One region of the Streptomyces sp. NPDC059456 genome, then DNA from elsewhere that is predicted to be linked to it. Evidence: riboswitches for the same ligand, from Rfam matches in the RefSeq annotation. Region 1 holds a riboswitch; the other holds the start of a gene.

Region 1 (5,008 bases):
AGGAATATGCGCTGGGCACGGTCTGTGCCGCCATCCCCATCACTGCAGGCGATACCGCCGCAACCATGGCGATTTCCCTCCCTTTGCACCAGGAGGAACGATTGCTTTATGTGGTCAATCGGCTACGGAGTGAAGTAGGCGCGCTGTTGAGCACCCTCTCGTTCTCTATCAGTATCTGAAAACTCACTCCTTGTGATCTGCAAGCGCTTCCACCACCCTTGTCAAGAGGGCCCTGGGGGATCATTCCTGGCCACTTCCACTACAGCGGGGTAGTCCATGCGCGAGTCGGTACAGGCAGAGGTCATGATGAGCTTCCTCGTTTCCGAGGAGCTCTCGTTCCGGATCCCGGTGGAACTCCGGTACGACACCCGTGACCCCTACGCAGTGCGGCTGACCTTCCACCTTCCCGGAGACGCGCCCGTGACCTGGGCGTTCGGCCGCGAACTCCTCCTCGACGGGATCAACAAGCCGTGCGGTGACGGCGATGTGCACATCGCCCCCACCGATCCCGACGAGCTGTCCGACGTCCACATCAGGCTCCAGGTCGGTTCCGACCGGGCGCTGTTCCGTGCCGGCGCGGCGCCTCTCGTCGCGTTCCTCGACCGCACCGACCGGCTTGTTCCGCTCGGTCAGGAGCGCAACCTCGGCGACTTCGAGGAGAACCTCGACGAGGCACTGGACCGGATCCTGGCCGAGGCGCGGCAGAACGAGCAGAACGCGGGCTGAGCGGACCGGCCGAGCCGAGCCGCCCCGGGCCCCCGAGCCACCCGGGTCGCTCAGCGCTTGCGCCGCCGCCCCCGGCCTCCGCGGACCGGCCCCGAGGCCCCCGCCGCGGCCGGGGATCCCGGCCGGTCGGCCGATACCACCAGCGCGGCGAGCGCCGTGGTCACCGGCACCGAGGCCACCAGGCCGATCGACCCGACGAGGGTCCGTACGATCTCCTCCGCCACCAGCTCGCTGTTGGCCACCGAACCCATGCTGCTGTTCGCGATCGAGAACAGCAGCAGCAGGGGAAGCGCGGCGCCCGCGTAGGCCAGGACCAGGGTGTTGACCACCGAGGCGATGTGGTCACGGCCGATGCGGATGGCCGCGCGGTACAGGGCGCGGGGGCCCATCGTCGAGTCGGCCTGGTGGAGTTCCCAGACCGCCGACGTCTGTGTGACCGTTACGTCGTCGAGCACGCCGAGCGATCCGATGATCACGCCTGCAAGCAGCAGACCGCTCATGTCGATGTCCGGGTAGAGCCCGTGGATCAGGCCGGTGTTGTCGTCGGTGTTGCCGCTGAGGAACGCCCAGTCGACGAAGACGGTTCCGAGCAGGCCGATCAACAGCAGCGAGACGAGCGTGCCCAGGACGGCGACGGATGTGCGGGCGCTCAGGCCGTGGCACATGTAGAGCGCGATGAGCATGATGGCGCTCGCGCCGACGACGGCGACGACCAGCGGGTTGGAGCCCTGCAGGATCGCCGGGAGGATGAACAGGGTCAGCACGCCGAAGCTGACGACCAGCGCGATCAGCGCGAACAGGCCGCGCATCCGGCCGACGACGACCACCGCCACCGCGAAGATGCCGGCCAGCACGGCCAGGGGCAGCTTGCGGTTCACGTCGACCACGGAGTACTGCAGGTCCCGCGGCGCGTCCGGCGCGTACGCGACGACCACCTCCTGGCCGTCCTTCAACTGCCGCGGCGCGCCCGGCTGGACGATCTCGAAGAAGGTGCGGCCCTTGTCGGATCCGGTGCCGACCTCGATCGTGGCCTTCTTGCACTCGCCGGTCTGCGCGGCCTTGGCCTCGCGGCCCTCGGGGGCGGTGGGGTTGCTCGTGGGCGGCACCTGCGAGGCGTTCACCGACTTGCAGTCGACCTGTTCGAGCGCGACCACCCGGCCCTGCTGGGTCTGCCTGTCGAAGCCCACCCCGGAGCGCTCGTGGGCGGGGGCGCCACCCGGCCAGAGCACCACCAGGCCGACGAAGACGGCGGCGGCGAAGGGGATCAGCACCGCCGCGATGACCTTGCGCAGGTGCTTCGAGACGGGAGCCGCCGGCCCGTGGCCGTGCGAGTGGCCGTGGGAGTGCCCCTGGGCGGGAGCGTGGTCATGCCCGGGGGAGTGCGCCTGAGCGGGACCGTGGTCATGTCCGTGGCCCGTGTGCGCGTGGTCGTCGTGACCCGTGGGCTGGGTGGGCGTGGTGGGGGGCTGCGGCATGGACGTCACCGGCCGATCATCGCAAGAGTTGAGGGGGCCCACTGTTCAGCACGCCACAGATGACGCTAGCGTGGGGGCACCTTTGCACAACGCGGGAGCTCGGAGCACCGGGCTGAGAGGGCGCTGATCACCGTACGCAGCACACATGCGGACGGGAAGAGGCTGCGTCGACCGCCGAACCTGTTACCGGGTAATGCCGGCGTAGGGAGATCAGGTCTCATGACCATTCAGGATGCACGCACGCCTGCCGTCAGCCAGGACGCCGACGGCACCGAGCGCCAGCCGGGCTGGCACAAGGGCTATGTGGCGGGCTCCCGCCCCGACATCCGGGTGCCGGTCCGCCAGGTCCACCTCACCAACGGCAAGGACGTGACGCTCTACGACACGTCCGGGCCGTACACCGACCCGCAGATCGAGACCGACGTGCGGCGCGGGCTGGCGCCGCTGCGCGAGAACTGGATCATCGGCCGCGGCGACACCGAGGAGTACGCCGGCCGCCCCGTGCGTCCCGAGGACGACGGCATCAAGCACACCTCGCCGCGCGGTGGCCTCAAGAACCTCGACGCGGTCTTCCCGGGCCGCCCGCGCCAGCCCCGTCGTGGCCGCGGCGGCGCCGCGGTCACGCAGCTCGCGTACGCCCGCCGTGGTGAGATCACCCCGGAGATGGAGTACGTCGCGATCCGCGAGAACGTCTCCCCCGAGGTCGTGCGCGAGGAGATCGCCGCAGGTCGCGCGGTGCTTCCGGCGAACGTGAACCACCCGGAGATCGAGCCGATGATCATCGGTAAGCGGTTCCTGGTGAAGGTCAACGCCAACATCGGCAACTCCGCCGTCACTTCCTCCATCGAGGAAGAGGTCGACAAGATGACCTGGGCGACCAAGTGGGGCGCCGACACGGTCATGGACCTCTCGACGGGCCGCAACATCCACACCACCCGCGAGTGGGTGCTGCGCAACTCCCCCGTGCCGATCGGCACCGTGCCGCTCTACCAGGCACTGGAGAAGGTCGACGGCCGCGCCGAGGACCTGACCTGGGAGATCTACAAGGACACGGTCATCGAGCAGGCCGAGCAGGGCGTGGACTACATGACGGTCCACGCCGGCGTGCTGCTGCCGTACGTGCCGCTGACCGCCCGCCGCAAGACCGGCATCGTCTCGCGCGGCGGCTCGATCATGGCCGCCTGGTGCCTGGCGCACCACAAGGAGAACTTCCTCTACACGAACTTCGAGGAGCTCTGCGAGATCCTCGCGACGTACGACGTCACGTACTCGCTGGGCGACGGCCTGCGTCCCGGCTCGATCGCGGACGCCAACGACGCCGCGCAGTTCGCCGAGCTGAAGACCCTGGGCGAGCTGAACACGATCGCCAAGCGGCACAACGTGCAGACCATGATCGAGGGCCCCGGGCACGTCCCGATGCACAAGATCAAGGAGAACATCGACCTCCAGCAGGAGATCTGCGAGGAGGCGCCGTTCTACACGCTCGGCCCGCTGACCACGGACGTCGCCCCGGCGTACGACCACATCACCTCCGGCATCGGCGCCGCGATGATCGCCTGGTGGGGCACCGCGATGCTCTGCTACGTCACGCCGAAGGAGCACCTAGGCCTGCCCAACCGCGACGACGTGAAGACCGGCGTCATCACCTACAAGATCGCCGCTCACGCGGCGGACCTGGCCAAGGGCCACCCGGGCGCCCAGGAGTGGGACGACGCCCTGTCGGACGCGCGGTTCGAGTTCCGCTGGGAGGACCAGTTCAACCTGGCCCTCGACCCGGACACGGCCCGCGAGTTCCACGACGAGACGCTCCCGGCGGAGCCGGCCAAGACCGCGCACTTCTGCTCCATGTGCGGTCCGAAGTTCTGCTCGATGAAGATCTCCCAGGACATCCGCCGTGAGCACGGCGGTGACCTGAAGGCCGATGAGATCGAGGCGGGCATGGCGGAGAAGTCCGCCGAGTTCGCGGCGAGCGGCAACCGGGTGTACCTGCCCCTGGCGGACTGACCCGACCGCTGAGGCGGCCGTTGCTCCGGGGAGCGGGAGGGGACTCCCCGGAGCGGCGGCCGGCACGGAAACGCTTGCGCTGGAGCACGCTCCAGCTCATACAGTGCGGGCCCATGACCATGAGATACCGCAGTCTGGGCCGTACCGGCATGGAAGTCAGTGCGCACTGCCTCGGCACGATGATGTTCGGAGCGGTGGGGAACCCGGACCACCAGGAGTGCGTGCGGATCATCCACGCCGCGCTCGATCAGGGGATCAACTTCGTCGACACCGCGGACATGTACTCCGCCGGGGAGTCCGAGCAGATCGTAGGCAAGGCGCTCAAGGGCCGGCGCGACGATGTCGTGCTCGCCACGAAGGTCCACTTCCAGATGGGGGAGGGACGCAACCGCAGCGGGAACTCGCGGCGGTGGATCGTGCGGGCGGTGGAGGACAGCCTGCGGCGGCTGGGCACCGAATGGATCGACCTTTACCAGGTGCACCGGCCCGACCACACGACGGACGTCGAGGAGACCCTCTCGGTCCTCGGTGACCTGGTGCGGGCCGGCAAGATCCGGTCCTTCGGCTGTTCCACCTTCCCGGCCGAGGAGATCGTCGAGGCCCATCACGTCGCAGAGCGGCGGGCCCTCCCGCGGTTCAGGACCGAGCAGCCTCCGTACTCGATCCTCGCCCGGGGGATCGAAGCCTCCGTACTGCCCGTCGCCCGGCGCCACGGGATGGGCGTGCTGACCTGGAGCCCGCTCGCATCCGGCTTCCTGAGCGGCAGGCACCGGCTCGGCGGGCCCGTCGACCTGAGCTCGGGG
Region 2 (5,008 bases), on a different contig from region 1:
CGCGAGCACCACGCCCGCCGGCCGGATCAGGATGCTCCGTTCGCCCTCGGGGGACCCGGCCGGCACCGGCACCTTGCCCCATGCCGTCGCCGCGGCCCCTCCCGCCACGGTCGCCGGGATCACGTTCTCGAAGCCGAGGAAGCGCGCCACGAACTCCGAGGCCGGCCGCTGCCAGACCTCCAGCGGGGTCCCGGCCTGCGCGATCCGCCCGTCCCGCATCACCACCACCCGGTCGGCCAGGGCGAAGGCCTCGCCCTGGTCGTGGGTGACGGCCAGGACCGTGGTCCCGAGCCGGGAGAACAGCTCCCGCAGCTCCACCACCAGCCGCTCGCGCAATCCCCGGTCCAGCTGGCCCAGCGGCTCGTCCAGCATCAGCAGCCGCGGCGAGGGGGCCAGGGCCCGGGCCAGCGCGACCCGCTGCTGCTCACCGCCCGACAGCGAGGCCACCGAGCGGCCCTGGGCCCCGGGGAGCCCGACCAGGTCCAGCAACTGCGCGACCTGCGCCTCGTACGCACCCCGGGCAGAACCCCGTACGCGCAGCCCGAAAGCGACGTTCCCGGCCACGTCCCGGTGCGGGAACAGCTGGTGGTCCTGGAACATCAGGCCGACCCCGCGCCGGTGCACGGGCACCCGCGCCTGATCGGCCCCGCCCAGCAGGACCCGTCCGGCCGAGACCGGCTGGAGCCCGGCCACCACCCGCAGCAGCGTGGACTTTCCGCTGCCGCTCGGCCCGAGCACACAGACGACCTCGTGCTCGGCCACCTCCAGGTCCACCGCGTCGACGACGGCACGCTCGCCGAAGCGGACCGACACCCCGGCCAGTTCGAGCAACGTCATCAGAACTCTCCCGAGGTCTTGTCGGGGCGCAGCCGCTCCAGCAGCAACAGGGCCGCCGCGCACACCAGCATCAGAATCGTGCTCAGGGCCATGGCCTGCCCGTAGTTCATCTCGCCGGCGCGCCCCAGCAGCCGGGCGACGGCCACCGGCAGCGTCGGGCGGTCGGGCCGGGCGATGAACACCGTCGCGCCGAACTCCCCGAGCGAGACGGCGAAGGCGAACCCCGCGGCGATCAGCAGCGCCCGCCGCACCAGCGGCAGGTCCACCTCCCGCCAGGCCCGCAGCGGGGACGCCCCGAGCACGGCGGCGGCCTCGCGCAGCCGCCCGTCCACCGCGCGCAGCACCGGCAGCATGGTCCGTACGACGAACGGCACGCCCACCAGCGCCTGCGCGAGCGGCACCAGGATCCACGAGGTCCGCAGGTCCAGCGGCGGCTCGTCCAGGGTGATCAGGAACCCGAAGCCGACGGTCACCGCCGACACCCCGAGCGGAAGCATCAGCAGCGCGTCGAACCCGCGCACGAAGCGGCCCCCGCGCCGGGTCAGTGCCGCGGCCGCGAGCCCCCCGATCAGCAGGGCGATGGCGGTGGCGGCGAGCGCGTACTGCAGCGAGTTCCAGATGGCCTCCAGCGGGGGCACCAGAAACGTTCCGCCGCCCGCGCCCGCGTCCTGGAGCGCCCGGTAGAAGCCGAACCCGTAGCCGCCGGGCGCGTCGAGGGAGCGCTCCACCAGGACCAGCAGCGGGGCCACGATCAGCAGCGCCACCGTGAGCAGCACCCCGCCGAGCAGGGCGCGCTGCCCCGGCCCGCTCGGCCGGTGCGCGGTCCGCGCCGGGTCCACGAGCCGCAGGGCGCCCTCGCGCCGGCGCACGGTCCAGGCGTGGACGGCGAGGATCAGGCCGACCGCGACGAACTGCACCATCGTCAGGACGGCGGCCGTCGACAGGTCCAGCAGCTGTGCGGTCTGCCGGTAGACCTCCACCTCCAGGGTGGCGTACGAGGGTCCGCCGAGGATCTGCACGACGCCGAAGGAGGTGAACGTGAACAGGAACACCATCAGCGCGGCCGCGGCCACCGCCGGGCCGAGCGCGGGCAGCGTCACCCGCCGCCAGGCGGCGAACCGCCCGGCGCCCAGCACCCGGGCGGCCTCCTCCTGGCGCGGGTCCAGCTGCGCCCAGAGCCCGCCGACCGTCCGTACGACGACGGCGTAGTTGAAGAAGACGTGCGCGAGCAGGATCGCCCACACGGTGGTGTCCAGCCGGACGCCCCACAGCTCGTCCAGCACTCCGCCCCGCCCGACCAGCGCCAGGAAGGCGGTGCCGACCACCACGGTCGGCAGCACGAACGGGACCGTGACCACCGCCCGCAGCAGCTGCTTGCCGGGGAACTCGAAGCGCGCGAAGACGTACGCGCCGGGGAGTGCGATCAGCAGCGTGAGCGCCGTGGACGCGCACGCCTGCCAGGTGGTGAACCAGAGCACGTCGGCGATGTCCGGCCGGGTCAGCACCTCGCCGATCCGGCCGAACTGCCAGCCCTCGTCGGTCTTGATCCCGCGGCCGACGATCGCGGCCACGGGGTAGGCGAAGAACAGCGCGAAGAAGGCGAGCGGCACGGCCATCAGGGCGAGCCTGACGGCCGTGGCGCGCACGCCCTCCTTCACGGGAGTGCTCTCGCGTCCTACTTCACGACGAGCGAGGACCATGCCTTGACCCACTGCTCACGGTTCTTGGCGATGGTCTCCGGAGCGACGGTCTCCGGCTTCTCGATGACCACGCCGTGCTTCGTGAACAGCTCCGGCAGCTGCGCGTCCTTGGTCACCGGGTTCACGAACATCTGGAGCGGCATGTCCTCCTGGAACTTCTTGCCCACCAGGAAGTCGAGGAGCGCCTTGCCGCCCTCCTCGTTCTTCGCGCCCTTGAGCAGGCCCGCGAACTCGACCTGGCGGAAGCAGGTTCCGGTGGAGACGCCCGTGGGGGCCTCGGCCGGCTGCGGCTCGCCGTAGAGGACCTCGGCCGGCGGGCTGGAGGCGTAGGAGACGACCAGCGGGCGGTCGCCCTTGGCCTTCTTGCCGCCCGCGGATCCCGAGAAGCGCTCGTTGTAGGCCTGCTCCCAGCCGTCGACGACCTCGACGCCGTTGGCCTTGAGCTTGGTCCAGTAGTCCTTCCAGCCCTCGTCGCCGTACTTGCCGACGGAGGCGAGGAGGAAGCCGAGGCCCGGCGAGGACGTCGCCGCGTTCTCGGTGACCAGCAGGTTCTTGTACTCCGGCTTGATCAGGTCGTCGAGCGTCTGCGGCGGGGCGATCTTCTTGTCGGCGAAGTACGCCTTGTCGTAGTTGACGCAGATGTCGCCGGAGTCGATGGGGGTGACCCGGTGCTGCTGGTCGAGCACGTACTCGGGCTTCACGTCGGCCAGGCCCTTGACCTCGTACGGCGTGAAGATGCCGTTGTCGAGGGCGCGCGAGAGCAGCGTGTTGTCCACGCCGAAGAAGACGTCGCCGCGCGGGGAGCCCTTGGTGAGGATCTCCTGGTTGAGGGCGGCGCCCGCGTCCCCGGACTTCAGGACCTTGACGGTGTAGCCGCTCTGCTGCTCGAACTCCTTGAGGACCGTGTCGGTCACGTTGAAGGAGTCGTGGGAGACCAGCGTGACGGTCTTGGACTTCGGGGACCCGCTCGCGGCGGAGCCCTCGTCCTTCTTGGCGCCGCCGCACGCGGCCAGCGTGCTCACGCCGACGGCTGCGGCCAGCGCCGCACCCGCGATCTTCCTGGTGGTGCTCACGGAACATTCCTCCTGGGATGACCAGGAGAAGACGCGGCCCTGCCCGGCGCTCAGCGCGAGCGGTCGCCGGGCAGGGCGCAACAGCTTGAGTGATGACCGAACTTCCTACCCCGAATGACCGGGGCGAGGTTCAGAGGGTCTGCGGATGACGGTTACCGCACTCTCAGCGCTGTGGCGCTCCCCTGTCGGAATATGCAATTGGTTCGGCCACAGGGTACCCCGTGGCCGAATCCGTCCCGCGAAAACCGCAGGCTAGCGCTCCGAGGCCGCCAGCTGGCCGCAGGCACCGTCGATCTCCTGGCCCCGGGTGTCACGGACGGTCACCGGCACGCCGTGGCGGGCGATGGCCTCCACGAAGGCCTTCTCGTCCTCGGGGCGCGAAGCGGTCCACTTGGAGCCCGGCGTCGGGTTCAGCGGGATCAGGTTGACGTGGACGCGCTTGCCCTTGAGGAGGCGGCCGAGGAGGTCGCCGCGCCAGGCCTGGTCGTTGATGTCGCGGATCAGGGCGTACTCGATGGAGATCCGGCGGCCGGACTTCTCGGCGTACTCCCAGGCCGCGTCGAGGACCTCGCGGACCTTCCAGCGGGTGTTCACGGGGACGAGGGTGTCGCGCAGCTCGTCGTCGGGGGCGTGCAGCGAGACCGCGAGGCGGCACTTGAAGCCCTCGTCGGCGAACCGCAGCATCGCCGGGACCAGGCCGACGGTGGAGACGGTGATGCCGCGCTGCGACAGGCCCAGGCCGTCGGGCTCGGGGTCGGTGAGGCGGCGGATGGCGCCGACGACCCGCTTGTAGTTGGCGAGGGGCTCGCCCATGCCCATGAAGACGATGTTGGACAGCCGGGCCGGTCCGCCGGGGACCTCGCCGTCGCGCAGCGCGCGCATGCCGTCGACGATCTGGTGGACGATCTCGGCGGTGGACAGGTTGCGGTCCAGGCCCGCCTGGCCGGTGGCGCAGAACGGGCAGTTCATGCCGCAGCCGGCCTGCGAGGAGATGCACATGGTGACCCGGTCGGGGTAGCGCATCAGCACGGACTCGACGAGCGTGCCGTCGTGCAGCTTCCACAGGGTCTTGCGGGTGGTGTCGTCGTCGCACGAGATGTGCCGGATGACGTTCATCAGCTCGGGCAGCAGCTCCTCCCGGAGCTTCTCCCGGGAGGCCGCCGGAATGTCGGTCCACTCGGCCGGGTCGTGCGCGTACCGGGCGAAGTAGTGCTGCGAGAGCTGCTTGGCGCGGAACGGCTTCTCACCGATCGCGGCCACGGCTTCCCGGCGTTCCTCGGGCGTGAGGTCGGCAAGGTGCCGCGGCGGCTTCTTGGCTCCGCGGGGTGCAACGAAGGTGAGCTCTCCCGGAACAGGACGGGGGGCCATGAGTGGTACTCCTCAAGTCTGGCGAACCAG

Evidence for each region. Region 1 has a riboswitch for thiamine pyrophosphate ahead of thiC (phosphomethylpyrimidine synthase ThiC). Riboswitches for the same ligand answer to the same signal wherever they lie in the genome.
Region 2: another riboswitch for thiamine pyrophosphate. It lies ahead of ACFXA3_RS11450 (thiamine ABC transporter substrate binding subunit); the one in region 1 lies ahead of thiC (phosphomethylpyrimidine synthase ThiC).

What each region holds. Positions count from the first base shown of each region.
Region 1 is NZ_JBHYVA010000094.1:8,425-13,432, forward strand. It holds gene ACFXA3_RS11605 (IclR family transcriptional regulator) at 1-179, shown strand, start outside; gene ACFXA3_RS11610 (SsgA family sporulation/cell division regulator) at 277-726, shown strand; gene ACFXA3_RS11615 (YibE/F family protein) at 777-2,201, opposite strand; TPP riboswitch at 2,283-2,426, shown strand; gene thiC (phosphomethylpyrimidine synthase ThiC) at 2,421-4,205, shown strand; gene ACFXA3_RS11625 (aldo/keto reductase) at 4,325-5,008, shown strand, end outside.
Region 2 is NZ_JBHYVA010000092.1:11,100-16,107, forward strand. It holds gene ACFXA3_RS11440 (ABC transporter ATP-binding protein) at 1-837, opposite strand, end outside; gene ACFXA3_RS11445 (ABC transporter permease) at 837-2,453, opposite strand; gene ACFXA3_RS11450 (thiamine ABC transporter substrate binding subunit) at 2,513-3,610, opposite strand; TPP riboswitch at 3,695-3,804, opposite strand; gene rlmN (23S rRNA (adenine(2503)-C(2))-methyltransferase RlmN) at 3,863-4,978, opposite strand.